One region of the Thermosinus carboxydivorans Nor1 genome, then DNA from elsewhere that is predicted to be linked to it. Evidence: riboswitches for the same ligand, from Rfam matches in the RefSeq annotation. Region 1 holds a riboswitch; each other region holds the start of a gene.

Region 1 (8,047 bases):
AGCTACAGATTATGAAATTCCGGTCAGTAATGATCAGTCCAAAATCAGCGCTCGTCTCGAGCCACGCTAGCTTGGCCTTGCTCCAGTCCTGCATAATCATCCCAACCTCTAGACGATCTCTTGCTCTAGACGGTCAATGCCTTCGAGCAGATTTTCCAGGGAGGTTATCCCCAGTACGATTATTATGTATCCGTTCACCGTCGCGTCAGCGACATGGAAGCGTGTAAATACGACCACGGCATACCGCAGTTCTTCACCGCCAATAACCAGCGTCTTCACCAGCGCGTCCAGCGATTCCAACCGGAGGCGCGGCACCGAAAAAAACACCTGAACTTTGAACAAATTGCCGAGCATGCCGATGCAGGCATTGAGCAGAATATTACCCACCTCAGTCAAAACTTCGGCAGTCATTTCATCAATTCGATCCGGCGTTCTCGGCTCCTCACCGGCAAACAATCTGCCTAACGCTACGGCATTAGATCGACGAAAAAGCAGCAATGCGCTGCCGGCAAAGGGACCTTCAAAAATTTGTTGAACGGTAGCTACTTCCTCGCCGACCATTTCCTTCAGCACCTCTGCCAGCCGCCCGACCGTCTCGAGACGCAACTGCGGCCGGTCCAGCAGCACCCGGCGGCCGATAATCTCAGAGAGAGCAGCTGCTGTTCGATGAAACGCTATATTAATGATTTCGGTTACAGCATCTTCCTGTTTCTGTGTAAGCAGCAACTCGCTCACCTCCCCAGGACCTCGCTGACCACCGTCATAACCTTGTCAGGCGTAAACGGCTTATTAACCACGGCCGCGGCGCCGGCTTTAAGCGCCATTTGGCGCGTCAACTCCTGAATATCGGCACTGGCGATAATTATCCGAGCCGCACTATCCAGCGCCTTAATCCGTTCCAGCACCTCGAGGCCGTACATGCCGTCCATCGTCAAATCAAGCATTACCAAATCCGGCTTATTGACGAAATACGTCTCCAGGGCCGCCATGCCGTTATCCGCCTCAATTACCTCATGCCCCGCTCCTTCTAGAATACGGCGGAGAATACGTCGCGAAAAGCCTGAATCATCAACTATCAATACCTTAGCCATCACACTACCTCCAAAATCGCGTCCGCCTGTTCAATTCGGGGGGAAAAGCCATTAATTTTTTTGTTCCCGCCAGCCACACTATTCATCTGCCTGCCTTGACCCACGGCTTAATACCCGTTCGGCCGCCGTCATTGCGGCAGGGGTTCATGCCAGCCGGTCATCCGGCAACAGTTCGCTGTAACGCCCTTCAATCTCGCGAATTTCCGGCAATATGGCCAAAAATGCGTCCACTACTGCCGGGTCAAAATGCCGGCCCCGCTCCTGCCGCATGATGACCAGCACCTGCTCGAGCGGCAGCGGCTGCTTGTAGGGCCGCCGCTGCCGCAAGGCGTCAAAAACATCAGCGACGGCAACAATGCGCCCGGCCAGGGGAATGGCCTCGCCGGCCAGACCATAGGGATAACCCGCGCCGTCCCACCGCTCGTGGTGGGACAAGGCGATAATCCGCCCGGTCTCAATCAGCTCCAGTTCCGACCCTTCCAGGATGCGGGCGCCGATGACGGTGTGCTGCTGCATCAGCTGCCGCTCGTATTCATTAAGCGGCCCGGGTTTCTGCAGGATATGGTCGGGAATGGCGATTTTGCCGACATCATGCAGCGGCGCGGCGTGATGCAGCAGGTCGCAGGTCTTAGCATCAAGGCCGAGCTGCCGCGCGATCGCGGCGACATAGTGGCTGATGCGCCGCAGGTGCTGGCCGGTGTCTTCATCGCGGTACTCGGCCGCCCGGCACAACCGGTAAATAGTTTCAAGCGACGCATGTCTCACCTGTTCCAGCGCCTGCTCCAGCTCGCGGGTGCGTTCGGCGACCTCGGCAGCCAGTCGCTGGTTTTGCTCCTGCAGCTGGTCATAATACGCCTTAATGCGCAGCAGCGACCGCACCCGGGCATACAACTCGATTTTCTCGACCGGCTTGATAATAAAATCATCCGCCCCCAGCTCAAACCCGCGGGCCCGGCTCTTGGCATCCGCCAGGGCGGTTACCATCACTACCGGCACGGCCTGCCCGGCCGGTTCGGCCTTCAGCCGGCGCAGCACTTCGAACCCGTCGATGTCCGGCAGCATGATGTCGAGGAGAACCAAATGGGGTTTAAACGTCTCTATTGCCGCCAGCCCTTCGGCACCGCTGCCGACTGTCTGCACTTCGTAGCCGGCCGGCATAAGGAGGGCTTCCATCAGGCGGGCGCTGCGCGCGTCATCTTCGATTACCAGGATTTTCGCTTTAGCGTTCACGAACTATCACCCCACACTCGCCGCCGTCCTGCCTGACCGGCAACACGAAAGTAAACCGGCTTCCCTGGCCCGGCTCGCTGCGTTCAAGCCAGATACGGCCGCCGTGCAGCTCGACAAGCTGGCGGGTGATCGCCAGTCCCAGGCCGGTGCCAGGTGTCTTGGCCGTCAGGTTGCCGCTTACCTGGTAAAACGGTTCAAAAATGTGTTCGGCATGCGTGGCGGCGATACCGATGCCTGTATCTTCCACGCTTATTTCCAACCACTCGCCGGCATCGCGGCATTCCACTTTGATAGCGCCGCCATCCGGCGTGAACTTTACGGCATTGGACAATAGGTTGTACATGATCTGCTTGAACCGGCGGACATCCACCTGGACTTGTGGCGGGACGCCGGCGTCCACCGCCAGTTCCACCGCAATGTTTTTGGCCGCCGCCCGGTCTTTAATGATGCCCAGCGTCTGGCGCAGCAGCTTCGCAATATCGACCGTTTCGGGATAGAAGTTGGTTTTCCCTGCATTAAGTTTGGCCAGGTCGAGCACGTCATTGATGATTTCCAATAAATGCCGCGCGCTGTCTAGAATATCGTTAACATAGACCTGCTGTTTATCGTTAAGGGGCCCGAAATGCTGGTCCAGCAAGACTTCGGAAAACCCCATGATGGCATTGAGCGGCGTGCGCAACTCATGCGACATGGCGGCCAGAAACTGGTCCTTGGCCTGATTAGCCGCTTCCGCTGCGGCCAGCGCCTCGGTCAGCTTCACTTCCAACTGCTTATGTTCGGTAATGTCCACCGCCAGGCCGATAATGCCGGTCACCCTGCCAGCTTCGTCCCGCACCGGCACTTTCTGCATATACACGATGAGCTTGCGGCCGCCGCTGGCAATCAACTCCTCGTCGGCCCATACCGACAGCTCGCCGTCAATCAGTTGCTTGTCCTCGGCGGCATACCGCTGCGCCCGCGCCGGCTCATGCAGTTCATAAATAGTCCGCCCGATCACTTCGTCCGGCCGCAGACCCAGCGCCGCGGCAAACTGCTGGTTGACAAGAAGATAGCGGCCGTCAACATCGCGGTAAAAAGCATAGCCCGGCAGGCTTTCAAACACCGTCGCCACCAGCCGCTGTTGCTGCTGCAGCTCGGCTTCCGCCTGGTGGCACTTAGCCTGCGCCTGTTCCAACTGCGCCTGCAGCTGCACCTTTTTCATAATCAACGCGACCAGCGCTGCCAATTGGCCCATGAGGTAAATAGCCTCGCTTTTTTCACCATGTTGAAGTTTGCAATCATAAAAGACAATTATGCCGTGTACATTAACAGCCGTGTCAAAGACCGGAATGCCAACCGTTACCCCGCCGCCGTCGCCACCGCAATCAAACCGGATTGAGCCGCTCTGGCACACTTGCTCCACCAGACTGGGTTCCGGTTGGACGCCGGCGGCCACGTCGGCTGCCGCCACCACCTTCGGCCCGTCCGGACCGCAGAGAATGAACTGCCCGCCGCTGGCCCGAAAAATATTGGCGGCGGCCTCCAGAACCATTGTGAGTATAACGGTTAGCACCGCATCTTTTACCAAATCGGTCAGCGCATTGTTCACAACTGCCAGCCAGCTATTTACCGCCGCCTGGCGTTCGGCCGGCGCCCCGGCCGCATCGCTTTCCCCCAGCTTGTCGTCCGCCGCCGTGGCCTCAATAATTCCGGTAACCATTCTGCTGCCGGCCGCCGCTGGCGGCGCGGCCTGTCCCCGCAGCCGCCAGCGGCGGCCGGCGGCGGTAAAGGCAATATTGATGCTGCCGCCATCAGCGGCAGCATCCAGATGCTCATTGAGCCGCGCCGCCTCGGGCGGCGGCAGCAGCGCCAGCAGGTCGGCGCGCAAGATTTCTCCGCCAACCAGGCTGCAGCCTGATCCGAAAACGAACACATCATCGTCAAGATGCCATGTCCATACTGCCCACTCCGCGTCAGGCGCTTGTCTGTCGCATTCCGGCAACATCGCTTTCTCTCGCTCCTCTCTATAAATTATTTATACCTATTCTTCTTGCCCGCCTGACGCACTATGCCAGGCAGGTGGCAGGACTCTCTCCAGCCCCGCCACCGCTTCCGGCAAAAACAGGTGCTGCTCCTTTTTTATCAGTGCAAAGGCCTGGCGTGGTTCCAGCCTGAGTCGATAGCTCCGCTCCGACGTCACGGCGTCAAAGGCATCGGCAATTGCCACGATACCGGCCAGCAAGCTGATCTCGCTTCCCCGTATCCCGGCCGGATACCCGCTGCCATCGTAGCGCTCATGATGCTGGGCAATAATTGTCAAGACCGAGTCTTCCATCGCCAGCGGTCTGAGCATGTCGCAGCCGACGCGGGGATGCTGCCTTACCAGCAGCCACTCCTCGGCCCGCAGCCGGCCAGGTCGGTTGAGAACTTCCGGCGGCACCAGCACCATGCCTATGTCATGGAGCAGCGCGCCAAGCCCGAGCGCCTGACCAGCCTGCCTGTCCAGCCCCAGTCTTTCGCCAATCATTATCGCCAAGAGCGCCACATTCAAAGAATGGGAATAAACCCAGCCGGCATACCCGACCAGCGCGCCCAAGTGTACGCCCCAAACGCTGTGGCGGGCGGTTTCGAGAAACGCTCCTACCCGCGCCGCCGCGGCCGCGATCAAGTCCTGGTCCAACCCGTGTATAGTTTCAGTTAGCCTAGTGACTGCAGCAACTACTAGTCCATCATCGTGCGTTTGCATGCGCGGGGGGGGGGGGGGGACGTAATTTCGGTCCCCCTTCGCTCGAGTGCCACTTTGCGCTCGAGCAGCCGCCGATAGACCTGCGGCGTTATTTCTTTGCCTTTGGCCACCAGCAAGACGCCGTCCTCATCATAAATATCGCGTTCGGCAATGTTGCCTGCCGTCTCTAAGCCGCCGTTTCCGCCTGTTCCGGCCATTGCGCTTCCCTCCCGGCAAAATTTATACGCCAAATAATAGCGAAAGCAATGAAACCAGGTTGTCCGCGAAAAACAGCAAAAATGCAGGCTGTCCGCCTGCCAACCAGCTTATAATCGCTTCATCATTGCATAATATACAAACAATTAGCTCTAATGCTAATTGGCAACCTGGCGATCATAGACACCCAATGTCCTTAGACCCATGGCTTTGCGTCCCCGGCTTTCGCCGGGTTTGCCCAACTTATGTATATCGAAATATGTCGAAAACCTACCTCTTTTGTTTTATCATACTATAGCTTCCAGGCCTTGACAAGTCCTTTTTTGGGCAATAAGTCCCATTTTTGGGAATTTTGTCCCAACCGGAGCCCGACCCGGTCGCCACCTGGCCCTTGACAGCCTGCAGCGCCGGTAAACTGCTCACCGGGCGATTGGCTAGCCAATTGCCCACTGCAGAACCTCCGCCTGAGTTTCGGACGGTATTATATGACAAAGACCTCCTGTTCGCAGCCTTAAAGCTGCTGCAGGAGGTCTGGTCTTTCACCGTCTGAAATTGGAAATTCAGGCGAAATATTGCCCGGGAAATGGCGGTTTTGCACCTCTTACACGTTGAACCGGAAATAGACCACGTCGCCGTCCTGCATCACGTAGTCTTTACCTTCCAGGCGGATGAGGCCCTTTTCTCGGGCCGCGCCGTAGCTGCCAGCGGCCATGAGGTCGGTATAAGACACTACCTCGGCCCGGATAAAGCCGCGCTCGATATCGCTATGAATTTTGCCGGCCGCCTGCGGCGCCTTGGTGCCCTGCCGGATGGTCCACGCCCGCACTTCCTGTTCGCCGGCGGTGAAAAAGGTGATAAGGCCCAGCAGCTTATACCCGGCCTTAATGAGCTTGTCCAACCCCGACTCGGCAAGGCCCAGCTCGACCAGAAACTGTTTGGCTTCCTCGTCGGGCAGCTCGGCAATTTCCGCCTCGAGTTTGGCCGAAACGGCGATCACCTCTGCCCCTTCCCCGGCGGCATACTGTTTAACCGCCTGCACATAGGGGTTGGCGTCCGGAGCGGCTACATCGTCTTCGCTAACATTGGCGACAAATAGCACCGGTTTGAGGGTGAGCAAGTTGAGATCGCGCACCAACGCCTGTTCTTCTTCGCTTAAGCCCAGCCGTCGCGCCGGCTGGCCCTCACCCAGCCCGGTCCGCAGGCGCTCAAGGACGGCAAACTCGCTCTGGGCTTTTTTATCACCGGCTTTGGCCATTTTTTGTGTGCGCTCAAATCGTTTTGCCACCGTCTCCAGGTCGGCAAGGCACAGCTCGGTGTTGATAATCTCAATATCGCGCAAGGGGTCAAGCGCTCCTTCGACATGGGTGATGTTGGCATCGGCAAAGCAGCGTACCACCTGAGCCACGGCATCGACCTGACGGATGTGGGACAAAAACTTGTTGCCAAGCCCCTCACCCTGGGATGCACCCTTGACCAGACCGGCGATGTCGACAAACCGCATGGCGGTTGGTGTTGTCTTGCGCGGCTTATACATCTCGGCCAGCGTCCACAGCCGCTCGTCCGGCACTTCCACCACACCCACGTTGGGTTCAATGGTGCAAAAGGGGTAATTGGCCGCTTCCGCCCCTGCCTTGGTAATGGCGTTGAACAAAGTGCTCTTGCCCACGTTGGGCAGCCCAACAATACCTACTTCCAAATTGGTGCTCATGTAAACTCCACCTTACTGCAAAGATAATCATGCCAATAAATTGGCACCACAAAGCATGAAAACCGTTATTCAACCACGGAGGACACAGAGGCGCGATATTCATCGCGCTAAAGCAAAAATTATCTCTCTCCGCGCCTCCGCGGTTCCCCTCCACTTTCCATGCTCGCTGTAACCTATATATTTTAGACCATTCGGGCGGGTATTGGCAAGGTTTCTATCTCTCCCTGTGCCGCCAGTTGACCCAGACGTATTTCAGGCGGGCCATGCCAAGGAGAATAAACACCGACCCGGCGATAACGCCGACGGTGACGTTAATAATGCGGCCGAAATCGGTGCCGATAGCCACCAGGACGATTCCCGTAATAAAGGTGGATAAACCGAGCAATAATTGGGAAAGCATGCATACCTCCGGCCAATATAATTTCCTGTTAGTATTCTGCCTCGATTACCTTAATTCCTTGCGCTGTTAAGGCTGCCTGCACGGCAAGCATATGCTCGCGCCGGGCGCCCGCGATGCCGTCCAAAGGATAGCGGCGACCAAGGCCCTCCCATTTGGCCCGGCCAAGGGTATGATAGGGCAAAAGTTCCACGGCGACGAGCCGCGGCAGGCCATGCAGCAAGGCGGCCAACGCCGTTAAATCAGCCGCCCCGTCGGTTAAACCGGGGATGACGACATACCGCACCGTCACCGGTACGCGGGCGGTGGCAACGCGCAAATTTTCCAGAATTGGTCCCGGCGGCCTCCCGGTAAGCCACACATGCTTGTCCGGGATGGCCGTCTTAATACTGAACAAGACGGCGTCGGTATAGGGCAGCACCTGCGCCAGCTTGGCCGGCGCCGCAAAACCGGCTGTATCCAGCGTGGTATGAATACCTTGCTTGCGGCAGGCGCGAAACAGAGCGGCTATAAAGTCGGCCTGCAAGAGCGGCTCGCCGCCGCTCACCGTCACCCCGCCCCCGGAAAAGCGGTAAAACGCCTCATACCGGGCCAGGTCGGACAGCACCGCGTCAACGGTGACCGGCCGGCCGGTCGGCTGCCATGTATCGGGGTTATGACAGAATTTACAGCGCAAGGCGCAGCCGGCGAGAAACAGGACA
Region 2 (8,047 bases), on a different contig from region 1:
ACATTAACGCCGCTAAAGCCAAAACGTTCCTACTGGAAAAAGCGGCGCTGCGGCCGGCGCTGGTGATTTTCTTCGTTACCATGACCTATGGCGCGGTTGTATCCTTTTTGGCGCTTTATGCTGCCCAGCAAGGGATAGACAACATTGGTCCCTTTTTTACCGTTTATGCCATCGCTTTGGCGGTAGCCCGGCCGCTGTCCGGGCGGCTTGCTGACCGGCGTGGTTTTGATATTGTCGTTATCCCCGGGGTTGTTTTGATTATGGTAGCCATGTTCTTGCTCTACCTGGCCAACAGTTTTGCCTGGTTTTTAGCGGCCGGCATCGTGTATGGCATCGGCTTTGGCGCGGTGCAGCCTGGGTTGCAAGCTATGTCGGTCCTCAAGGCGCCACCTAACCGGCGGGGGGCAGCCAACGCTACTTTTTTTATCGGTTTTGATCTCGGTATTGGCTTCAGCTCGGTATTATGGGGATTGGTATCCCAGGCATTTGGCTATAAGGCCATGTATTTATGGACGGTAGTCCCGGCATTACTGGCGCTATCAATTTATATTATTATTGGTCGCCGGATGCAACAACTTGCGCAATGATAATGTTGCCGCGCCGCGCAGGGATAGGGGAGGCGGGGAAACTTAACCTTGAGTTTTGAATGGGGGTGCTGCATGTTGGCTTTACTACCGAAAAAAAATAAATTCTTTATCTTGTTTTCTGAAAGCGCTAGACTAACCCAAAAGAGCACCTATATTCTCCATGACGCGTTGACGGATCCGGAAATTCGGGAGGAAAAGGTGAAACAGCTTTATGATTTAGAGCATGATGCCGACGAGCTTAACGATGAAATCCTGGACACTTTATACCGGAGTTTTATTACACCCATGGACCGGGAGGATATTTTCGCTCTAACCAATCAATTGGACGATGTTGTCGATTATGTCGAGGAAATTGTAGAGCGCATGTCCCTTTATCGCGTCGGCAGACCAACCGACGGCGCTATCGAGCTTGGTAAGCTGCTCGTATTGTGTGCCGATGAATTGGTTGCCGCCTTCGATTTACTTGCCAATATAAAAAATAATCGGGAAAAAATATTGGATCACATGAAAAATATCGCTGAAATGGAAGTAAAGGGCGATCATATCTATCGCGAGGAAGTCGCACGGCTTTTTGTCGGTAACGTAGATCCTATTGACATCATCAAGTGGAAAGAAATACTGGAACTGTTAGAGGATGCCCTGGATCATTGTAAACGGATTGCCGACCAATTAAAAGGTGTATTGATGAAGTACGCTTGATAAATCCGAACTAGACGGGTAAAAAGCCCAGCAATATTTTTGCGTTTGCAGGCTGCAGCTTAAAATGCGGCCTGCTTTTTTATGGATAAATAGAATCGATAATCCGGATGTTTGTTATTGATAAAATAAATGGTAAGATAAGAAGGGGGGGAGGAATTATGGATATACGCCATTTGGAATATTTTGTGGAGGTTGCCCGCCACAAAAGCTTTAGCAAGGCGGCTCAAATTACTTATGTCTCGCAGTCGACAATCAGCAAAATGATTAAGGACTTGGAAAATGAACTCGGGGTAGCCCTATTTAACCGCAATTCAAAATACGTCCAATTGACCGATGCCGGCGAAATATTGTTTTCCCAGGCGCAACATATAGTGTCGCTATTCCAAAATATTACTACAGAATTCGAAAGTATGGCGAAGCTGGAAAAAGGCAAAGTCAGTATTGGTTTACCGCCAATAACGGGGGCTACGGCCTTTGCCGAGCTGCTCGGCCAATTTCGGCAGAAATATCCTAATATTGATATTGTCCTGTTTGAGTATGGTTCCAAAAAAGTTGAACTTGGTATTCAGGACGGGTCGCTGGATATTGGGGTCATTTGCTGTCCAAGCAATAACGAAAACTATGAAGTAATTGAATTTACCCAAGATCCTTTGTGGGTCATCATGCATCCTAGCCATCCCTTAAGCCAATACCCGGAAGTAGATTTCGCCCTCCTTGCCGATGAGGCGTTTGTCTTATACCGTAAAGACTTTAGTCTCCATGACGCAATTGTCGACCGCTGCCGGCTCGCCGGGTTTCAGCCAAAAATTATTTTCGAAACATCGCAACGGGAGTTGATGACCCAAATCGTGGCTGCCAATCTTGGTATTGCTCTCTTACCCAGTAAAATTTGCGAGCAACTGGACCCTAAAACCATTGTTTCGGTTCCGCTAGCCGATCCGCAGCTGTTTCTCCAAATGTCGATCATCTGGAACAAACGGCGTTATCTTTCGCATGCCGCCAGGTTGTGGTTAAACTTTGTCCGGGATCATTTGGCCCAAATAGAGACTCATTCGTTGATGCAGGCAGCCGATAGCGGAGGCAATAAGGCCTGACAGTAGGCCATTGACAGGGATTGGGTAGAATATTTATATTTATTTTATATAATAAGAAAAACTAAGGTGGGTATATGGAAGAACTAGTGACAAAAATGACAGCCGATTTTCTCAAATCTCTTGCCCATCCGGCCCGGATCAGAATTTTGAAGATGCTGGGCCCCGGTGAACGGTGCGTATGTGATTTATCGGCCGAGATAGATATTGAGCAATCCAATTTGTCGCAGCATTTAAGCATTCTCAAGAAACAGGGTCTTATCGGCTCTCGCAAGGAAGGCACAAAAGTAATTTATCGTATCCTTTATCCCTCCGTACTAGAAGTCATCAACCTGGTGGAAGAGACGTTAAGCCAGCAGATCAGCCATAGCCAGAGTCTTTTGAAACACTTAAAATAAAATACGACAATACGCCGCCTATTGGCAGTATTTGAGAATTTTTAAATTGGCTTCAATTAGTTTGGAGCCATATATTTTTACATAATTAATATTATGAACTTTACTGGACTTGACCGACGGTGCAGCTATGTTATAACATGAAAGACGGCATAACTTTTCATGCTGAATATTGGGCAAACCCGTCGAAAGGCGGGGACGCAAAGCTAAAGGGTCTAAGGACTTCGTGTCTATGATTGCCAGCTGCCGGTTAACAGGAGTTAACTGATTGTATTTAGGCAGCATTTGTCTGCCTTTTTTATTTCGCCATAAACAGGAAAGGAGACGGCAAAATGACAAAACTGCTTTCCCGGTTCACGATGAAGACTAAACTACTATTGACTTTCGTTGTGGTTGCGCTGGCGCCGTTGGTAGTTCTAAGCGGAATTAGTTTCTATCAGACTTATCAGAAAGATGTGCAGAGTACATATCAGGATAATCAGCGAATGGCGGCAGTTTTGGCCGGTGAATTTGAAAGCATGGTTCAGTCATGGACTGATGCTTTGCGGCTAATAAGTCAGACCCCGCAAATTATGAGCATGGATCCAGCGCAACAAGTTCCGATGTTAAAGCTGGTTAAACAGCAATATACTGATTTTACCAATGTTTATGTGGCCGATACGACCGGACGCCAGATCGCCCGCGATGCGGGCGAGCCTGTCAATATTGCCGACAGGGCTTATTTCCAGGCAATAATGAAGGGTGCGCCAGTCGCGATCAGTGACGCTCTTATTTCCAAATTGACCGGGCGCCCAACGGTGATAATTGGCGTACCGGTGAAAAATGCCCAAGGCGAGGTGGTGGGAGCGCTTTGCGCTACCGTCGATTTGGGGGCGCTTGATGCTAAAACCCAGAAGATTAAGCCGGGCGAAACAGGGTATACGTTTGTTACCGACAATACTGGCCGGCTGATAGTCCATCCTAAAAAGGACTTTGTCATAAATCTTAAGAATGTCAGCGACTTGCTGCCGGTACAAAGGGCGATGGCGAGGACAACCGGCTTTGTCGCCTATGAGTTTGAAAATGAAAAGAAACTAGCTGGTTACGCTTATGTGCCCAGCACAGGGTGGGGCGTAATCATTCAGTTGCCGCAAGACGAGGCATTGGCCGACGCTCGCCGCCATATCGTGGTATCAGGCGCGATGGTGGTGGCGGTAATACTGTTTATTGTTGCCGCTGCCGTGGTAATTGCGCGGTCGATAGCCCGGCCAATCGGCCAGGTAGTGGAATTTACCCGCGCTGTTGCCCAAGGGGATTTTACGCAGCAGCTGCCGGTAAGCGGGCGTGATGAAATTGCCCAGTTGGCAGAAGCCTTTAACATCATGACTGACCGGCTAAAAGAGCTGGTAATGAGGATAAATGCCAATGCCGAGCATTTAGCCGCCTCAAGTGAAGAACTGACGGCCAGCGCTGACCAGTCTACCCAGGCAGCCGGCCAGGTAGCCGCGTCCATCACTGATGTGGCCAAAGACGCTGAAAGGCAACTTGCTGAACTGGAGAACACTTCGGCGGTGTTGCAAGAGATGTCGGCAAGTATTCAGCAGGTGGCGGTTAATGCCAAGCAGGTTGCACTTCAATCGGACCAGGCTGCCGGCAAAGCCCAAAATGGCAGCAACCTGGTAGACCAGGCAGTTGGCCAGATGGCGCAGATTGAGCAGACCGTAGCCGCTTCTGCCCAGGCTGTTGCCAGTCTTGGCAACCGGTCCGACCAGATTGGTCAAATCGTGGATACCATCGCCGGCATTGCCAGCCAGACAAATCTGCTGGCCTTAAATGCCGCCATTGAGGCGGCTCGCGCCGGAGAAGCGGGGCGTGGTTTTGCCGTTGTGGCCGAGGAAATAAGAAAATTGGCCGAACAGGCGCAGGAAGCGGCCAAACAGATTGCTGCCCTGATTGGTGAGATCCAGGGTGAGACGGCGAAAGCCGTTATGGCTATGGAAAGCGGGACTCGGGCCGTCAGGACGGGGACGGAAGTCGTCAATACCGCCGGCCAGGCCTTCCGCGAAATTGTTAGTTTGGTAACCGAGGTTTCCGGCCAAATCAAAGAAATCACCGCGGCTATTGACCGGCTCGCAGCCGGCAGTCAGCAGATTGTTGGGGCGGTTGCGCATCTTGACGAGTTGAGCAAAATGACGGCAGCAGAATCGCAGACCGTGTCGGCGGCGACCCAAGAACAGCTGGCATCGGCGGAAGAAATCGCATCCGCTAGCCAGGCGCTTGCCAGGTTGGCTCAAGAGTTGCAGCAGTCTGTCAGTGTCTTTCGGATTTAAAAACTTCAAACTGCTACTAACATGAAAAGACGCTGCCCCGGCAGCGTCTTTTCATGTTAGTCAATAATGGCGAGAAGTCGTTCTTTGTTCTTTTGTACGAGTTCTGACTCTGGGAAGAGGTTGTACGTTTTTTCTACGCCCCAGTCAGTGAGGACAATGCTATGGGTAACGGGGACATTGGCTTCCGCTAACGTTTTTGCCGCGCACTTCAAGGGGCAACCATCAATGGCGACAATTTTGCTACCGGCTTTGGCCGAAGCAACCATGCCGCTGATATGAGCGCCGATGCCGGCTAAACAGAAGTGTTTGCCATGGCCTTCCATGGCGAGCTGCCGCGAGATGTCGTTAGCCAGTTGACCTACGTTTGAACCGCCCGAACAGGGGAAAAATAAGGTCGGGGCTGCCGAACAAGAACAAGTTTCCGCCATAAATTTTCTCCTCTCTATTTTATTTTAAAAGTTTGGCAATTTCCTCGGGGGAGAGCAGTTTACCAGCTACTTTTACTACGCCGTCCACCACTAAGGCGGGCGTCATCATGACGCCATAGGACATAATGGCTTTAATGTCAGTGACTTTAGTGACGGTGGCGTCCAGGCCGAGCATGTCAACAGCCTTTTGCGCATTTTCGAAAAGGTTAGTGCATTTGGCGCAGCCGGTTCCCAGGATTTCGATTTTCATAAAAATTATCACCTCTTGATTTTTTAGAATAGAGCCCCATAAATCATGCCTGTAATGGTAGACATGACTACTACTAATGATACATAAACAAGCGTTTTTTGGGTACCCATGATTTGCCGGATTACCAGCATGCTGGGCAGACTCAGGGCCGGGCCAGCGAGCAGCAGGGCCAGGGCCGGACCTTTACCCATGCCAGAGCCGAGGAGACCCTGGATAATGGGCACTTCGGTCAGGGTGGCAAAATACATCAGTGCCCCCATTATACTGGCAAACAAGTTAGCTCCTAAGCTGTTGCCGCCGACCAAGGTCTTCACGTATTCGTCCGGAATCAGGCCGGCATCGGTGCCCGGCCGGCCGAGGAGCAGGCCCGCAAACAGCACGCCTCCTAAAAGGAGCGGTAGAATTTGTTTGGCGAAGAACCAGGCGCTGCCGTACCATTCGTGGCGCTCTTCCGCTTTAAACCAACTGCTGACAGTGAACAAAACACCGGCTAAACTCACGCCGGCCAGCCACCACTTATATGCATACACGGTGGCCCAGAAACCGGTTGTTTCCAAGGGGCGGCCCCAGTTGGCGAAAACGAGAAAAGCGACCATCGTAGCGAAGTAAACAATTTCTTGCCATAATTTACGGGAAAGGTTTGTTTCGTCAGGCATTACGAAGTTTTCTTCTTTTGCTTTTTCTTCTTCTCGATAGATAAAGGCCATGGCCAAGCCGATGATCACTGAAAAGGCAATAGCGCCGATGGTGCGAGCCACGCCAAGTTCCAGGCCAAGGATGCGGGCGGTCATGACAATGGCCAGGATATTGATGGCCGGACCGGAATAGAGGAAAGCCGTGGCTGGACCGATCCCCGCGCCGCGGGTATAGATGCCGGCGAACAACGGCAGGACCGTACAGGAGCATACGGCTAATATCGTACCGGAGACGGAAGCCACGCTGTAGGCAAGAAGTTTATTCGCCCCCGCACCTAGATAACGCATGACGGCGTCCTGTCGGACGAAGACGGATACGGCGCCGGCAATGAAGAAAGCAGGGACGAGGCATAGTAAGACGTGCTCTCGGGCATATTCATGCAGCATGGCGAATGCTTCCAGTATGGCGCTTTGCACCCGTGGGTGCTCGGTCGGCATAAAGTAGGCTGCCAGAAAGACTATAATAATCAAAAAAAGTTTTTGCCGCTCAGACATAGTCAAACCTCCTTTCTATATGATTTTTTTATAATTCTATTATATTATAAAATACTAGGAAATACATTGCCAAAATTATTTTTGGCAAACTAAAAGATATTGACGGGAAAAAAGTGTTTTATTATAATAAAAACATATTTAAATATATAAATACAAAAAATATAATAAAAAAAGAGGTGTTTCGTTTATGTTCCAGTACATCGCTGATTACCTCACGTACCAGGTTTTTCAACTGGCGCCTGGCAGCAAGCTGGCTGATGCCGCTAATTTTTTCATCTACGACACCATGAAAATTTTCTTCATGCTGGCCGTGATTGTTTTCGTCGTGGCGATTATCCGCACCTACTTTTCACCGGAGCGAACACGACAAATTCTCAGCCATAAGCGGGAATTTTTCGGTAACATCTCCGCCGCGCTGCTAGGGATAGTTACGCCCTTCTGCTCTTGCTCGGCGGTGCCGTTATTTATCGGTTTTCTTGAGTCGGGAGTGCCGCTGGGGGTAACGTTCTCCTTTCTTATTTCGTCGCCGATGGTGAATGAGATTGCAGTAGTCTTATTGTGGGGCATGTTTGGCTGGAAGATTGCCGCCATTTATATGCTTTCCGGCCTAACGGTTGCGATTATCGCCGGCATGGTGATCGGTAAGCTGAAACTAGAGCATCTGGTAGAAGAATATGTGTTTAAAATGAAGGTCGGACAGGGGCAGACGACGGCCACCGTCGCTTTTCGCGACCGGGTGGACTATGCGCTCAGTTATACAAGCGAATTATTGCGCAAGATTTGGCCCTATGTGGTGGTAGCCATTGCTATCGGTGGTTTCATTCACGGTTATGCGCCCGCGGACTTTTTAGTACAATATGCGGGTAAAGACAACTGGTTTGCCGTCCCGCTGGCCGTGGCTATTGGCGTGCCTCTTTATTCCAACGCTGCCGGCACCATCCCCATTGTCTACGCGCTGGTGGAAAAAGGCATGAGTATTGGGACGGTGCTGGCCTTCATGATGTCGGTGACGGCGCTGAGTTTGCCGGAGATGATTATACTCCGCAACGTGCTGAAGCCGAAGCTCATCGCCGTTTTTGTCGGTATTATGACAGTGAC
Region 3 (8,047 bases), on a different contig from region 1:
GCCGGAGAAGATCCATATATCGTTTCCCTGGCATCGGATGTTTGAAATAAGTGTGGAAATCGATCCAAAACAGCCGGCAAACTAACACGCTGGTTTCATAGCCGGCTGCCTATATTTTATAGAAACTGCATTGAGCGATGGATGTCTTTTAAAAAACCCTACAATGTCTTGACACTATCTTACCGGGAAGCAGTCTTTAGTTTTTTGATTACTCGTGCTATAATTTTCATATAATTTGCCTGAGTTATCCTATGGGGGGTGGCGGATTGTACAGACTGTTGTGTCCAGATATGACGGTCAACACATTGCACGAGATTGATCTGAATGATCTGGAAAGGCTTGGTATTTGCGGCATTATTTTCGATTTGGACAATACCATTGTTCCGTGGAACAGTCTGGAAATGTGTCCGCGCATCACCGACTGGCTGAATGAAGTACAGGCTAGAGGATTTAAGGTCGCTATCGTGTCCAATAACTGGCAGAAAAGGGTTAAAGAGATTGCTCAGCGGTTTAACCTTCCCTTTGTTTCGCGCGCGTATAAACCCGCCAAAGCGGGTTTTCGCCGGGCTCTAGCTGTCTTAGGCGTTCAGCCCCACCAGGCGGCTGTGGTCGGTGACCAGTTGTTTACCGACATTTTGGGCGGCAACCGCCTTGGCCTTTATACCATTTGGGTGAAGCCGCTGACGACGAAGGAGTTTATCGGCACAAGAATCCATAGACAGTTCGAAAAACTTGCCGTACTGCTTTTACGGGCAAAAGGACTTATGAAATAAGAACAGGGTGATAAAATGCGCATTGCATTAGTACAGATGAAAGTAATCGCCGGCGCCGTCGCGGAAAATCGCCGCCGCGGGCTGGCGTTAGCCCAGGAAGGAGCAGCCCGGGCGGATGTTGTCGTCCTACCGGAGATTTGGACAACAGGGTATGCCCTGCGGGAAGTGGACAAGTGGGCCGAGGATGTTGAAGGTCTGACTATCAGTGAAATGTCAAATATTTCCAGGAAATATGGCGCTTATATCATCGCCGGCTCTATTCCATTACGAAAAAACGGAAAAGTTTATAACGGCGCGGTAGTAATAGGTCCGGACGGAAATGTTGCCGCCGAGTACCGAAAGATCCACCTCTTCAGTATGATGGGAGAAGAACGCTTTTTTGCCGCCGGTGATCGCCGGTGTACTTTTAATTTAAAGGGGGTCACTGCGGGCATTGCGATTTGCTATGACTTGCGATTCCCTGAACTGTTTCGGGTACTGGCGTTAGATGGAGCCCAAATTGTTTTTCTGCCGGCGGAATGGCCGACTGCCCGGGGCGAGCACTGGCATTTGTTAAGCCGTACCCGGGCTATCGAAAACCAGGTGTTTCTCTGCGTTGTCAATTGTGTTGGCGAGCACAAGGGGAATCCTTTCTACGGCCATTCGATGCTTATCGGGCCGTCAGGAGAGGTTTTGGCGGAAGGCGGAGAGGAAGAAACGATCCTATATGCCGAGGCCGACTTTGCGTTAGTCGCGAAGGCGCGGGAGAAAATGTCGGTCTGGCAGGACCGGCGGCCGGAGGTGTACTTATGATTACCGGCAAGACCAGACCCATTGCTCTCTTCGGCTGGCCGGTAGAGCATTCGTTGTCACCGGCGATGCAAAATGCTGCCTTCCGGTACCTGGGGCTGGATTATGTGTATTTACCCTTAGCGGTAAAACCTGACAATCTTGGCGCCGCTATCGCCGGATTGAAGGCCATGGGGTTTGCCGGAGCCAATGTTACCATTCCCCATAAAGTGGCAGTTATGGCGTATTTAGATGCCTTGGACGATACCGCTCGCATGGTTGGCGCCGTAAATACTATTATTATTGAAGACGGCCGGGCAACTGGCCATAATACTGATGCCGCCGCTTTTATTGCCGCTCTTGCGGCGGCTGGCGTTAAGCCAAACGGAAAAAGAGTCGTCCTGTTAGGGGCGGGCGGCGCCGCACGCGCCGTAGCCGCCGGGCTTATCCACCATGATGCGGCGCAAATTACCGTTGTGGCGCGTAGCGGCGACAAAGCGGCAACACTGGCGGCCTCTTTTGCCGCTAAGGATCCAATTATTTCTGCGGTGCCGTGGGCAACTGCGGAATTTAGTCGCCAGTTGGCGGAGTGTGATCTCTTGGTTAATTGCACCCCAGTAGGAATGTGGCCCAATAGTCATGAGATGCCTGATATTGACTGGGAGCAGCTCAATCCCGGGGCCGTTGTTTGCGACTTGATTTATAATCCGCAAGAAACGCGGCTGCTGCTTGAGGCCGCCAGGCGCGGGCACCAAACGGTATGCGGAGTTGGCATGCTGGTCGAGCAGGGCGCTTTGGCATTTACTTTGTGGACGGGCCACGAGGCGCCGCGGGAGATTATGGCCGGGATCTTAAAACAACGGTTACATGAATTAACAGTTCTTTGAAATATTGTAAACCCGTCTACTTCATTGCAGGATTTTTACCAATTTATTACGAATATATACGTAGTCAAAACAATACTGCAATGGGTGTGATGAAGTCCGGACAGTAATGTGGGCACTTAGTCCGGACCGAGCAAGTAGTGCAACCGACCAGATGCAAAATAACGTTTTTGCTGTTGGCGGTTGTTTTTCGTTTTTGGGGGCGGGCATGGTGAAAACACGGAAACGCTTGGGCGATTTGCTGCTTGAGGCGGGTCTCATAACGCCTGAACAGCTTGAAAAAGCCCTTAATGTGCAAAAAAAGACGGGGGAACGGCTGGGGAAAGTTCTGATCAACCTCGGGTATATAACTGAGGACAGTATGATAGAGGTCCTTGAATTCCAGCTGGGAGTTCCTCATATCGACTTGGGAAGCGTGCCGCCCGATCCGGAGGCAGCGGCGACTATTCCGGCTTCTCTGGCGGAGCGCTACCAAGTAATACCAATTAAAAAAGAGGGCCGCAAACTGACGCTAGCCATGGTAGACCCTACCAACTTTTACGCTATTGACGATGTCCGTATGGTTTCCGGCTGTGAAGTCGAGCCGGTTATTGCCGCGGAGAAGGAAATCATCCGGGCGATCAACGAAACTTACGGTGTAAAAGAACTGGTGGAAAAAGCGGTTAACAAGCTGCGGCCGGAAGATACCAGCAATATTGTCGAAGTTACTACATCTGATGACGCGCCGGTAGTCAGCATCGTCAATTCTCTCATTAGCCAGGCCGTTAAGGAGCGGGCCAGTGATATCCATATAGAGCCGCAGGATAAGCACTTGCGGGTGCGCTTCCGGGTGGACGGCGTTTTGCGGGAAGTGGTCACCTTTCCCCGTCATGTTCACGCGGCGATTGTCTCAAGGATAAAAATCATGAGCGAAATGGACATTGCCGAAAAACGCGTGCCCCAGGACGGACGAATTAAAGTCCAGGAAGCAGGCCGCGATATTGATATTCGTGTATCTACTCTCCCTACTATTCTGGGCGAAAAAGTGGTAATGCGCCTATTGGATAAACGGGCAGTTGTTCTTGATATTAACAAGCTAGGATTTTCCCCGGAGAATCTTAAACGGTACCGGCAAATATACTCCCAGTCCTACGGTATGATCCTTATTACCGGGCCTACCGGCTCAGGGAAGACGACTACCCTATATTCTACTTTGACGGAAATAAATTCACCCGGCAAAAACATTATTACGGTCGAAGACCCTGTGGAATACCGCCTTGACGGGATCAATCAGGTGCAGGTCAATTATAAAGCAGGCTTAACCTTTGCCAGCGGGTTGCGGTCAATACTGCGCCAAGACCCCAACATTGTCATGGTGGGGGAAATCCGCGACGCCGAGACAGCGGATATTGCCATTAGGGCCGCCTTAACCGGTCATTTGGTTTTTACCACCCTCCATACCAACGATGCGCCGGGGGCGATAACCCGGTTGATCGATATGGGCGTCGAACCCTTTTTAGTGGCTTCATCTGTTTTAGGCGTCGTGGCCCAGCGGCTGGTGCGGGTCATTTGTCCGGACTGCAAGAAGCCATACACTCCGGAGGCCGAAGCGCCGGAACGATTGTTTCTTGGGCATTTGTCCGCTCAGGACATTACGCTATACCGTGGCGTTGGCTGCCCACGCTGCAGTCATACCGGGTATCGTGGCCGAGTAGCTATTCACGAAGTGATGAAAGTTAGCCCGAGGTTGCGGGAACTTATCAATCGGCGAACGTCCAGCGACGAGCTGGCAGCAGTCGCCAAGCAGGAAGGCATGCGTACCATGCGGCAGGACGGCGTTGACAAGGCTTTAGCGGGAATAACGACGATAGAAGAGGTTATGCGTGTTGCCTATACTGGTGAATATGGGGGCTAACTAAATGACAGTGGAAGAGTTATTACGGGAAGCGGTGCTGCGTCAGGCTTCCGATCTACATATTACGGTAGGGGCGCCGCCGGTTCTGCGCATTCACGGCAGTCTGGTTCTAACAGATTCTTCACCTCTTACTGCTGATGCAACTGAGAAACTTTTTAATTCTATAGCTACGGCGGAGCAGCAAGCCAAATTCCGCGAACAGGGAGAAGTTGATTTTTCCTATGCGATCCCGGGATTTAGCCGTTTCCGCGTGAACGCTTTCCGGCAACGCGGCTTTACGGCCATAGCCGTCCGGGTTGTTGCCGAGAAAGTACCTACCCTTGATGAATTGGGCCACCCGGAAGTAATAAAGACGCTGGCCCGTAAGCCGCGCGGGCTGGTGCTGGTAACCGGTCCGACAGGAAGCGGCAAGTCAACAACGCTAGCGGCTATGATTGATCTCATTAACAGCGAGCGGTCGTGTCACATCATCACATTGGAAGACCCGATCGAATATTTGCACCAGCATAAAAAGTGCATTGTCAATCAGCGAGAAATAAACACCGACACCCGTTCGTTCGCCAATGCGCTGCGGGCGGCCCTGCGGGAGGACCCGGACGTCATACTGGTGGGCGAGATGCGCGATGCCGAGACTATCGGGATTGCCATTACTGCCGCTGAGACCGGGCACCTGGTGTTTGCCACCCTGCATACTGGCGATGCCGCCCAAACCATTGACCGGATTATCGATGTCTTTCCACCTTATCAGCAACAGCAAATCAGGGTGCAGCTTTCCCTAACCCTCCAGGGGATTATTGCCCAGCAGCTCCTGCCCCGTCAGGACGGAAGGGGCCGGGTGGCCGCCTTGGAAGTGCTGGTGGCTACGCCGGCAGTGCGCAACCTTATCCGCGAAGGCAAAACCCATCAACTTCTCTCGGTTATCCAAACCGGCGGCAAGGTGGGGATGCAGACCATGGACATGGCGCTGCGTGACTTGTACCGGCGCGGCCTTATCAGCAGGGAAGATGCCCTGGCGCGGGCAATGGACCAGGAAATGTTTCTGAAGCTGATCAATGGATAATCATTTCAGCGTTTACAGAATATGATACGGTAGACGCTCTTGACAGGAGTGGAACAGGTGGCCAAACCGTTTGAATATAAGGCCAAAGACCGTACTGGCCAGGTGGTGACAGGTACTATTTTGGCCGAAAACGAGGCTGCCGTCGCGGCGTATATTCGTGGCCAAGGATATTATGTAACTCAAATTAAAGAAAAAAAGGAACCGTTTTCTTTTCATAGCCTTATAAATATGGTAAGGCGGGTAACCGTTAAAGACCTCGCCGTGTTTTGCCGTCAGTTCGCCACAATGATAGATGCGGGGCTCCCGCTCCTCAATTGTTTGAGTATCTTGATCGATCAGACGTACAACCCAAAGCTTAAATCGGCCGTCCAAGACGTCTACCGCAAGGTCCAGGAAGGGGAAACTTTATCCCGGGCGCTGGGCAATCATCCTCAGGTCTTTCCGGTCATCATGGTGAGCATGGTGGAAGCGGGCGAACTGGGCGGCGTCCTGGACGAGGTCTTGAACCGCCTGGCCGTACATTTCGAGAAAGAACACAAACTCAACGAGAAAGTCAAGTCGGCGCTTGTCTATCCGGCAGTAGTCATTGCCATGGCCGCTTTATCGGTAACTTTTATTTTAACTTTTGTTTTTCCCACTTTTATGACTTTATTTAACAACTTGAAAGTTGAGCTGCCGCTGCTGACGCGGGTACTGCTGGGTGTCAGCCATTTCCTCCGCAATTACTGGCCGGGTGTCTTTGGCGTCGCCGCCGCCGGTATTTACGGCGTAGCCCTTCTAGCGCGGCAGCCCCGCGTCCGACCGGTTATTGACCAGGTAGCACTTCGTTTGCCGGTTTTTGGGATGTTGCTGCGAAAAATTGCTATTGCCCGGTTTAGCCGTATGCTAGGAACGCTGGTGCGCGGCGGGGTTCCCATCATCAGCGCTTTGGACGTGGTGAAGAAGACGACGGCCAATTGGACGATGATTAAGGCCCTGACCTCGGCTCAGGCCAGCATCCGCGACGGCTTGGGGCTGGCGGCGCCCCTTGGCGCCAGCAGCATTTTTACGCCGATGGTCGTGCAAATGGTGGCGATCGGCGAAGAAACGGGCGAACTGGATAAAATGCTGGAGAAAATCGCCGATTTTTATGAGAGTGACGTGGACGACATGGTCAGCCGGTTAAGCAGCATGCTCGAGCCGCTATTAATCGGGATATTGGGGGCGGTAATCGGTCTTATCGTTATTGCCGTCGTATTGCCGCTCTTTGATGTCATGACCAATTTCAATCGCACTTTATAACATGGAAAGGAGGTGAAATTCATGCTGAGAAACATGAGAAAGGCCATGAAAGGGCAAAAGGGCTTCACGCTGGTCGAGCTAATGGTAGTAGTTGCTATAATAGGAATATTGGCAGCAATAGCTATTCCACGCTTTACGACTACAGCTGATAGCGCTAACTTAGCCAAAATGAAGGCTGACTTACGGACTATCGACAGCGCTGTTGCTATGTACTATGCTCAAAACGGAAGTTATCCAGCTACGATTAATAATTTGGTGTCGGCCAAACTTTTGGCAGGGGTACCTGCGCCACCTAAAAAATATAAAGGATTTGATGTAAAACAAGAATATGATTTAAATGAAGATGCTAGTTCGCCGAATTACAAGAGGGCATATGTTACTATTACTGGAATTGGATACTACTATTCCGACAGCACAGACTGGCCATAAGAAAAATTCTACACCAAGGCGGCCTTATGCCGCCTTGGCTCCCTATTTTGCGTTAAGGAGAAACGCCTTTGTTTACCTTGTTTATTTTTATCCTTGGTCTTATTATCGGCAGTTTCCTCAATGTCTGCATCTACCGCCTGCCGCTAGGCGCATCCATCGTTACTCCGCCTTCACATTGTTTCGCTTGCGGCACGCGCCTAAAATTCTGGGATTTAATTCCCGTAATTAGTTATATTGCCTTGCGCGGGCGCTGTCGGTATTGCGGCGCAGCTTTTTCGTTGCGGTACCTTCTGGTGGAACTTTTGACTGCTTTTTTATTTACATGGTGTTTTCAAGTAACCGGGTTAGGCCCGGAATTAATTAAAGCCCTTATTTTTATTTCATTTCTCATTGTTGTTGCCTTCATCGACTACGACCACCAGCTTATCCTCGACAAAGTGCTTATCTGGCTGGGGGGAGCTGGTGTTTTCATAAATCTTGGTTTAGGTTTTACCGGTCTTACCGACATGATTGCCGGCAGCCTGCTCGGCGGCGGTCTGCTGCTTGTGATTGCCATCGCAAGCCGCGGTGGCATGGGTGGCGGGGATATTAAATTTGCCGCTTGCCTGGGCTTGTGGCTGGGCTGGAAACTGACGCTGCTGGCTTTATTCCTGTCGTTCTTGCTGGGCGGCGTCGGCGGCATCGTGCTGCTGACATTGAAACGCAAAGGCCGCAAGGATTTTATTCCTTTCGGCCCTTTTCTCGCCCTTGGCGCTTTTTTTGCCGGTCTCTACGGCTGGCAGATCCTGCGATGGTACTTTCAGCATTTTATGAGGTGAAATAGTGCAGCGAGGTTTTACGTTCATTGAAACCGTTATCGCAGTTGCCATCCTCGGGATTGCCGCTACTCTTGCCATGCCGGCGATTGGCAATTTCTTGGCCGCCCATGAACTTAACTATGCCGCCCGCAATCTGGCGG
Region 4 (8,047 bases), on a different contig from region 1:
GCTTAAATCGCCATTGACACCAACGACAACCGTCAGTGGTTTTGTTGTAATAGGCGTATGTTTTAAACTTTTTTGGGCCAAAACAAAATCTTTTCCCATCCATTGTTTTATAACGTTTATGGTAGAGGTCAGAATAACATTCAAATACTCAGCTTTCATCTTTTCACCACAGCTCATTATATTTTTACTAAACTTCTTATTGACCAATGCTAATAATATTGGTAACGTTCAGCAGGATAAGCAGACGGTCATTGAGCTTACCTACGCCGCTCAGGTAGTTGGGCGATGTTGCGCAAATGCCAGCCTGAGGCGGTTCGATATTTTCCCGGTTTATTGTTAACACTTCGGTAACAGCATCGACAATCATACCAATAGCTGTATCGTCAATTTTGACAATAACAATCCGCGTGTCGTCAGTAATAGGCTGGGGTGCTAGGCCAAGGCGTCTTTTTAAGTCCATTACCGGCAAAACGCTCCCGCGCAAATTGATAACGCCGGTGATGTAGTCAGGCACTTGGGGAATACGGGTAATTTCGGTCATCTGTTTTATTTCCTGTACCTGCAAAATATTTATGCCATATTCTTCTTGTCCTAATTTAAACACTACAACCTGAACCTGGTTGTCAGAACCAAAATTTTCAGCCATAACAAATCGGTCTCCTTATTTTGTTAATGTATCTACATTCAGGATAAGCGCAACCTGACCGTTGCCTAAGATTGTTGCGCCGGCGGCTACTTTAACGCCAGACAGTAATTTACCTAAAGACTTGATAACAATTTCCTGTTGACCAATAAGGTTATCAACAACAATTCCTGCTAAATGGTTGTTTGTGCGGACGATTACTACAAACAGGTCGTCCTGTTTTTGTTGATAGGTCACCGGTACGTCTAGAACTTTAGCCAGACGTACAATAGGAATAACCTGGCCTCTATACAAAATGGCCTCACGGTTTTGGACAGTTTTAATTTCTTCCGGCTTAATACTGATGGTGCTGTCAATTGAGCCCAGGGGGATGGCATAAATTTCATCGTGAACTTGTACTAATAGTGCCTGAATAATCGCCAGGGTAAGCGGCAGCCGGATTTTAAACTTGCTTCCCTCATTGATTTTGGTTTCTACATCTACTATTCCCCCCAACGACTCAATCTTTGTTTTCACGGCATCCATGCCGACCCCCCGGCCGGATATGTCAGTGACGTTTTCAGCAGTCGAAAACCCTGGCTGGAAAATTAAGCGGATTGCCTCGCTATTATCCATTTTGTCTGCTTCGTTTTGGGTGATAAGTCCCTTTTGGACCGCTTTTTGCTTAACAATTTCAGGGTTAATACCTCTTCCATCGTCTTCCACAATAATGATTACATTATTGCCCTCATGGCGAGCGATCAGGCGGATTTCGCCAACAAGATTTTTTCCTTTTTCTTGCCGTTCTGCTGAACTTTCTATGCCATGATCAATCGCATTGCGTAAGAGATGAACCAACGGATCGCCTATTTCGTCTATGACTGTACGGTCAAGTTCGGTTTCTTCACCTTGGATAATCAGGTTGATTTCTTTGTTTAATTCTCGCGACAAGTCGCGCACCATTCGCGGGAAACGATTAAACACCTGCCCGACAGGAACCATGCGTACCTTCATGACTACTGCCTGGAGGTCGGTAGTGACGCGATCCATTTGTTCAATTGTTTCGATTAAATCGGCCAACCGATGCGTCTGGCCGATTTGCTCCAGCCTGGTTTTATTAATGACCAGTTCACCCACAAGATTAAGGAGGGTATCAAATTTTTCAATATCTACTCTGACTGTCTGCGTGCCTTTGATTTTAGTGTTGGCAGTGTTGGGTGTTTGCGGCGGGACTTGTTTATCTTTTTTATCGTTTTCTGGTTTGAGGCTGTGGTCACTGTTTTTTTTGCTTTGGTTACAATCGGCCGCTTCGGGCAGCGGGCAAGGGCGCACCGTCACACTGGCAATTTCCGCGATGTTCAAAATCACTTGTTTGATTTTTTCCGGTTCGTCATCGCTGATAAGTGCTACGTGAAAGCTTAGGTCAAAGTTTTCTTGTTCTAGTTCCTCGACCGTGGGAACACTTTTAAGTATGTCACCTAGTTCATCTAAAGCTTTTATTACTAGATAAGCACGGGCTGATTTTAGCAAGCAGTCTTCCCGCAGCTGGATTTGGACTTCATACACCTGCCGTCCTTGTGCTTTGGCCATTTTAATCGCCATGATTTCCGCATCATTAAAATTCAGTCCGAAGGCCGTATCATCTTTCGAATTTTTGCCAATGCTTTCAAAGGAGCTTTCGCCTTTGGCCAGCTGGCGCAATTGACCCACTAAGCCAGCAATATCTATTTTGCTATCGCTACCGGTAGCGGCATGTTCGATTAGCTGTTCCAGCGTATCAATGCATTTAAACAAGTTATCAATGATTTCGTTGGTAACTTTTAAATCAGCCTTGCGCAATAAATCAAGAATATTTTCCATTTCATGGGTCAGTTCGGCAATAACCGCAAAGCCCATCGTAGCGGACATGCCTTTGATAGTATGGGCACTCCGGAATATTTCATCAAGGATGGATAAGTTACTGGGATTGTTTTCCAGGTTTAATAAACAGTGATTTAAAGTTTGCAGGTGTTCGCGTGACTCAGCCAAAAACATTTCTAAGTATTGGCTGGTATTCATTTAATTTGCCTCCTGAAAACAATTCATTTTTTCAAAAAGGCCCTGGTCTTATGCTAGGGCCTTAATATTTATATATCTAGGCGTTAAACTTTGAACCGCTCGACTTGCTCGTCCAGCCGTTTGGCCACCTCGAGCACCTGCTGAGCGCCGGCGGCAATCTCCTGGGTCGAAGCAGTAAGCTCTTCGGCCGATGCGGCAATCTCTTCGGAAGCGGCCGAGGTCTCTTCTGATACGGCGCTAACGCTAAAGACGCGGTCCAATACCGCGTCTTTAGCTTTGACCGTTTTGTCCATTTCCTGGTAGGCGGCGGCAATCATGGGGGCAATTGCTGCAACCGAAGCTAAGATGTCGTCGAACGACCGCACAGTATTTTTGACATTTTCAATTTGGTTGGTCACTTGGTCCTGGGTTACCTTGGCCGTTGCCACCACCTCGCCAGTTTCGGCGCCGATGGTGTCCAGCAATTGTTTGATTTGGTCGGCTGAAGCGCGCGACTGTTCGGCGAGTTTGCGCACTTCCTCGGCCACCACGGCAAAGCCGCGGCCGGCTTCGCCCGCCCGCGCCGCTTCAATGGCGGCATTGAGGGCCAAAAGGTTGGTCTGGTCGGCGATGCCGGTAATTACGCCCATAATTTCCCCAATCTGGCCGACTGATTTGTCCAGGCTAGCAAGTTTCTCCGCAGGGCCACACACCCTGCCAGCACGACCAGCCCGAAAAATACGGTCATCCTTGTTAGCAGGCTTTGTATGTTTATTCGCAGGTATTTCATAAACATCTCCTTCCCCTCAAAAAATTGACGCCATATTCCACCTCTTTCCATATACCTCATACCTTTATCCCCTCCTTTTTCAAAATAAAAAGTCCTTCTATGTCTAAGGGCATAGAAGGATCCGGTGCAATCATGCAACCGGCTGCCATAGAATAATTTCTATTCCTTAGGCCCTTGGCTTTGCGTCCCTGCCTTTCGACAGGTTTGCCCTTGGATAATTGCTATTGCGATTAACTGTTAAATTGTAAATTTAGCTATAATAATAAAATAATTGTTAATTAATTTATATTATAACACAATTTGTCAATTTTTGTTTTGATTTTTTGCTATAGCCTGTCTGCACAGAGGGCTAATAGGGCTAGGCGCTGGAACAGGCAACTCATCGCCGTGGTGGGCGACCGACCGACAGGCGACTGCCAGAAAGAGCGGACGCTTTACAGTTAGCTACTGACGGGTTGGTCGGAACAACCGTAGGGCTGGTGCTGATTGCGGCAAGCGGGGTTATTTTTGCGATATTCGCGCGGGGTAAGGCCGGTATTGCGATGGAATAAAGCGCTCAGATACTGTTGGCTGGCAAACCCGGTCTGCTCGGCTATCTGGGCGATGCTGAGGTCAGGACGGCTGATCAATAGGTCTTTGGCGATTTTTAGGCGAAGGTTTATAAGGTATTGGGAAAAGGAATAGCCGACCTCGGCTTTGAAGCGGCGGCTGAGGTATGAAGGATTGACATGTACCGTGGCCGCTATATTGGTTAGGGAAAGACGTTCAGCGTAACGGTTCTCCAAAATTGTCAATACTTTAGTTATGAGCGGGGAATAAACAGGCTTGGTGTTTTTTGGGGGCAAATATCTGCTGAGAATGGTATTTAGTTCATCTGCGGAGATGGGTTTGATGAGAAGATCGGCAGCGCCGATTTTGATCGCCGCGTGGGCGATGGCAAAGTCCTGGTGGGCGGTAACGATGACGATATCCTTTACTCGACCCGACTGGCGAAGCTTTCCGGCTACGATCAGGTCGGACTGGGCCGGAAGATTGATGTTCAGAAACGCTAGCTCAAAATAATTGGTTGTCGTCAGGTTTATGGCTGCCGAACCGTTACCGGCAGTAAATAGGCGCCAGTGGGGGCAGACAGACTGGATAAGAAGTTTCTGCTGTTCAAGCTCCAGCGGGTCATCGTTCACCAACAGTACATTCATGTTATCACCGCCTTGTAACATGATTGCTGTCAGCGAGCACAAATAACCAGCAGACTGATGCAGGCTGCTCAGCTAAACTCCGGGAGCAGAAATGTCTGGTTGCCAACCAACTGGGTAATTTCTTTTATGGTCGCCTGCCGGTGGTCGCCAGAATACAGCTGAGGGCAAAATCTGGGGGCGGATAGTACACGTGCATCTATGCCCGGCTGGTGAATAAATGCCCAGACCATAATGACGTTGTTAGCACTCAGAATTAGTGAGTGCTAACAAATTTTTATTTAAAATATTTTATTTACTCTTTACTTAGAAAATCAATAACAAATTTTTGGCAGAGTAAAGAGGATCAAGTACTGGTTTGCTTTTCAAGTTAGCAAAATTTTGTCGAAATAGTAAAGATTCTACGTGGAAATAGTAACCAAAACTTAAAAACAAGTAAAAAAAATGAAAGAAATATCAGCGGTAACTTTAATATAATTTTTTCGTCTAAAATATCTCAAATTTTTTTAGCTTTATCCTGTCAACCATTAGCAACCAACGCCTCTTGTCAGGTTAGGTTGCAAGCTGGCTTGGTGGCGAGAGTGGCGGGAGGGAACTTTTTTTGTCAGCTAGTCCCTATATTATGCTAAAAATCGATACCCGCACCGGCAATGTCTGTTATGCCGAAGGACCGGGGCTTAAGGTTCTGGGTTGTCAAGCCGGAGAATTAGTAGGGCGGCCTTGGAATGAATTGCTCGCGTCCTTTTCGACCAAGGTGGGGACTGGTATAAAAGTTTATGGCGTGCCGCAGCTGACGGGCAAGGAGCCGGCGGAACTTACGCAGCGGTTGATGTATATCCAGCTGCCGAGGGCGGCGCCAAGCCGGGGGAAAACGACCGGCGTACGTATTCCGGGTAAGCGGGAATTGAAAAAAGAGTGGGAGATGCTGACCCGGCAGGCCCCACTGGCAATGCTGTTATGGGATATAGGCTGCCTGCACCAGGTTGCTCGTATCTTTGGGCCGGAGGCCAAAAAAAAGGCCATGAAGCATGTAAGCAAACAGGTGGGCAGCCTAGTCGACGAGGCGCATCGCCTGTTTAAATTACGTGATACCGAGTTTTTGTTTATAATAACCGGACAAGCTGCTAACCAGGCGGAGGTTGGGCAATTATTCGCGCGACTTATTGAAAATACCGGTCAGCCCCTGAAAGTTGGCGACTACAATCTGAGCATGACGATTAATGCCGGGCTGGTCCGGTACCCTGACGACGGCACCGATCTTGAAGAACTAATCAAAAAAGGCGGACAGGCTATTCTTAAGGCGCAAAGCAGCGGACACAATACGTGGACGACCTATGACCAGACAATGAAACTGGATTTGACACAAGAGATGGCCCTGGTAGCTGATCTTCGCGAAGCAATTTTAACTGATAAGCTTGAGTTGTATTACCAGCCGCAGGTGCAAATTGCTACCGGCCAAGTGACCGGGGTTGAAGCGCTGTTACGCTGGAAGCACCCGGTGTATGGGGAGATACCGCCGGCTTGCTTTGTTCTGCTGGCGGAACGGTCCGGCCTTGCCAACCGGCTAACCGAATGGGTGCTTGAACATGCTTGTCGGCAGGGGAAAAAATGGCTGGATGCCGGGGTGAAATTTGGCCGGATAGCCGTAAATATTTCGGCGAACTGTTTTGCAGGAGGATGGTTAAATAAGGCGGTAAGAAGGGTACTTGCTGCTACCGGGCTTGAGCCACAATTTTTGGAATTGGAAATTACCGAAAATATTGAGATTGTCAGCACAGCCGTGGTGCGGGACATGCTGGCGGAGTTGCGCCGCAGCGGGATAACGATTGCATTCGATGATTTTGGCATCGGCTATTCATCATTTAAATATATAAAACTGTTTCCTCTGGACACGGTCAAAATTGACAGGTTATTTGTCGCTGATGTAACCCACGATGTCAGCAGTTACGCTATAGTCCAGACAGTTATAAGACTGGCGGCTGACTTGGGATTGAGCACTGTAGCCGAGGGGGTGGAAACGGTAGAACAGCTCACGCTTTTGCAAGCAGCCGGGTGCGATAAATACCAGGGCTATTTGTTAAGTCCGCCTGTGCCTGCTCGCGATGTTGTTGCTTTGCTCTGTCGCCATAGCAGGTAATGAATTTAGTCGTTGTAAAAAGACTATTAACAAGCAGGGTAAAAGGAGTAATACTGGGAAATGTCTCAATTATCTAAGGTTTTTGCGGGCTATTTTGCGCTAAGTTATTTGCTGGCTGCGCTGCTGCCGGTTGGCATATTGCTGGCGACCGGTCACCAGAGTATTATCACGACGGGGCTAGTGATAGTGACGCTTGGTTGTGCGGCAGCCGGGACGGTAGTTTCGCTGTGGCTGATCGGCCGACTAGTCCTTAGACCGGTAAATGAGCTGGTCGGCCGGGCCGAACAGATTACCAAGGGAGATTTGACCCAGGAGATCGCCGTACAGGCAACTGGCGAAATACAGGTGCTGGCTGACAGTATAAATGTTATGACCAAGTTTTTGCGGGACTTGGTCACTAAGATCCAGGAAGCGTCTCAAAAAGTTTATGACGCCAGTGCAATGGCGCAAACCAACAGCCAACAGCTGGCTCAGGCCGCTAATCAGATTGCGGCAATGGTGCAGCAGACATCGACGGCAGTGCAGGAACAAGCTCAGAATGTCCAGGACCTGGCCGAAATCAGCAATAAGATAATGGCCAATGCCAATGAGATCGCCACGGCCTGCCATGCTTCAGCCAACAATGCCCAGGCGGCAATGGAAAAGGCCCAAAACGGCGTGGCGGCGGTTGAAAATATTAATACTAAAGTACTGGCGACCCGGGAGACTCTTAAACAGGTCAACAGCCAGGTGCTCGAGATGCGGGAAAGATCAGAGGAGATCGGGCGGATTGCCGGCATGGTGAGCAGCATTGCCGGCCAGACTAACCTCCTTGCGCTTAACGCCGCCATCGAGGCTGCCCGGGCGGGCGAGCACGGCCGCGGGTTTGCGGTAGTGGCGGAGGAGGTCAGAAAGCTGGCCGAAGACAGTCGGCAGGCGGCCGGCGAGATCGCGAAAATAGTCAGTGAGAGTACCAAGGTTACCCAGGAAGTTATTGAACTCATTCCGAAAAGTTTGCAGGAAATTAATGAAAGTGTTGACATGGTAAATAATGCCAGAGAAGCGCTAGGGACAATAAATTCTGCGTCAGGTGAAATTGCTGCCGCTACCGAGGAGATCTTGGCGACGGTCGAGAATTTGTCGTCAGACCTAAAGACCGTTAGCGATAAGACCAATGCTTTGTCAGCAACCGCTCAGCAGATTGCGGCCGGCGCGGAGGAAGGCGGCGCGGCCGTTGAAGAGCAGACTGCCACTACGCAGCAGATAAGTAATGCGGCTGGAGTCACTTT

The links. A riboswitch is a leader RNA that binds a small molecule or an ion and turns the genes downstream of it on or off. The one in region 1 is predicted to bind cyclic di-GMP.
Region 2: linked by a shared signal. The riboswitch ahead of TCARDRAFT_RS07415 (methyl-accepting chemotaxis protein) and the one ahead of TCARDRAFT_RS10695 (hypothetical protein) in region 1 are both predicted to bind cyclic di-GMP.
Region 3: linked by a shared signal. The riboswitch ahead of gspE (type II secretion system ATPase GspE) and the one ahead of TCARDRAFT_RS10695 (hypothetical protein) in region 1 are both predicted to bind cyclic di-GMP.
Region 4: linked by a shared signal. The riboswitch ahead of TCARDRAFT_RS01850 (methyl-accepting chemotaxis protein) and the one ahead of TCARDRAFT_RS10695 (hypothetical protein) in region 1 are both predicted to bind cyclic di-GMP.

What each region holds. Positions count from the first base shown of each region.
Region 1 is NZ_AAWL01000017.1:5,849-13,895, forward strand. It holds gene TCARDRAFT_RS14675 (diguanylate cyclase) at 1-94, opposite strand, end outside; gene TCARDRAFT_RS10670 (hypothetical protein) at 109-735, opposite strand; gene TCARDRAFT_RS10675 (response regulator) at 732-1,091, opposite strand; gene TCARDRAFT_RS10680 (HD domain-containing phosphohydrolase) at 1,236-2,321, opposite strand; gene TCARDRAFT_RS14680 (sensor histidine kinase) at 2,311-4,305, opposite strand; gene TCARDRAFT_RS14685 (HD-GYP domain-containing protein) at 4,342-4,968, opposite strand; gene TCARDRAFT_RS10695 (hypothetical protein) at 5,022-5,243, opposite strand; cyclic di-GMP riboswitch class I at 5,403-5,490, opposite strand; gene ychF (redox-regulated ATPase YchF) at 5,843-6,949, opposite strand; gene TCARDRAFT_RS10710 (hypothetical protein) at 7,164-7,349, opposite strand; gene pflA (pyruvate formate-lyase-activating protein) at 7,378-8,047, opposite strand, start outside.
Region 2 is NZ_AAWL01000008.1:67,058-75,104, forward strand. It holds gene TCARDRAFT_RS07390 (MFS transporter) at 1-587, shown strand, start outside; gene TCARDRAFT_RS07395 (DUF47 domain-containing protein) at 660-1,286, shown strand; gene TCARDRAFT_RS07400 (LysR family transcriptional regulator) at 1,445-2,380, shown strand; gene TCARDRAFT_RS07405 (ArsR/SmtB family transcription factor) at 2,455-2,775, shown strand; cyclic di-GMP riboswitch class I at 2,938-3,023, shown strand; gene TCARDRAFT_RS07415 (methyl-accepting chemotaxis protein) at 3,105-5,081, shown strand; gene TCARDRAFT_RS07420 (putative zinc-binding protein) at 5,138-5,509, opposite strand; gene TCARDRAFT_RS07425 (thioredoxin family protein) at 5,529-5,759, opposite strand; gene TCARDRAFT_RS07430 (permease) at 5,783-6,949, opposite strand; gene TCARDRAFT_RS07435 (permease) at 7,137-8,047, shown strand, end outside.
Region 3 is NZ_AAWL01000006.1:62,427-70,473, reverse strand. It holds gene TCARDRAFT_RS06125 (DUF4127 family protein) at 1-85, shown strand, start outside; gene TCARDRAFT_RS06120 (YqeG family HAD IIIA-type phosphatase) at 267-773, shown strand; gene TCARDRAFT_RS15475 (carbon-nitrogen family hydrolase) at 789-1,565, shown strand; gene TCARDRAFT_RS06110 (shikimate dehydrogenase) at 1,562-2,428, shown strand; cyclic di-GMP riboswitch class II at 2,503-2,586, shown strand; gene gspE (type II secretion system ATPase GspE) at 2,634-4,319, shown strand; gene TCARDRAFT_RS06100 (type IV pilus twitching motility protein PilT) at 4,324-5,379, shown strand; gene TCARDRAFT_RS06095 (type II secretion system F family protein) at 5,437-6,660, shown strand; partial or broken gene TCARDRAFT_RS16375 (competence type IV pilus major pilin ComGC) at 6,706-6,957, shown strand; gene TCARDRAFT_RS06085 (prepilin peptidase) at 7,158-7,907, shown strand; gene TCARDRAFT_RS14540 (prepilin-type N-terminal cleavage/methylation domain-containing protein) at 7,912-8,047, shown strand, end outside.
Region 4 is NZ_AAWL01000002.1:55,558-63,604, reverse strand. It holds gene TCARDRAFT_RS01865 (chemotaxis protein CheX) at 1-159, opposite strand, end outside; gene TCARDRAFT_RS01860 (chemotaxis protein CheW) at 197-646, opposite strand; gene TCARDRAFT_RS01855 (chemotaxis protein CheA) at 662-2,680, opposite strand; partial or broken gene TCARDRAFT_RS01850 (methyl-accepting chemotaxis protein) at 2,764-3,324, opposite strand; cyclic di-GMP riboswitch class I at 3,580-3,668, opposite strand; gene TCARDRAFT_RS01840 (response regulator transcription factor) at 3,890-4,645, opposite strand; gene TCARDRAFT_RS01835 (putative bifunctional diguanylate cyclase/phosphodiesterase) at 5,244-6,779, shown strand; gene TCARDRAFT_RS01830 (methyl-accepting chemotaxis protein) at 6,840-8,047, shown strand, end outside.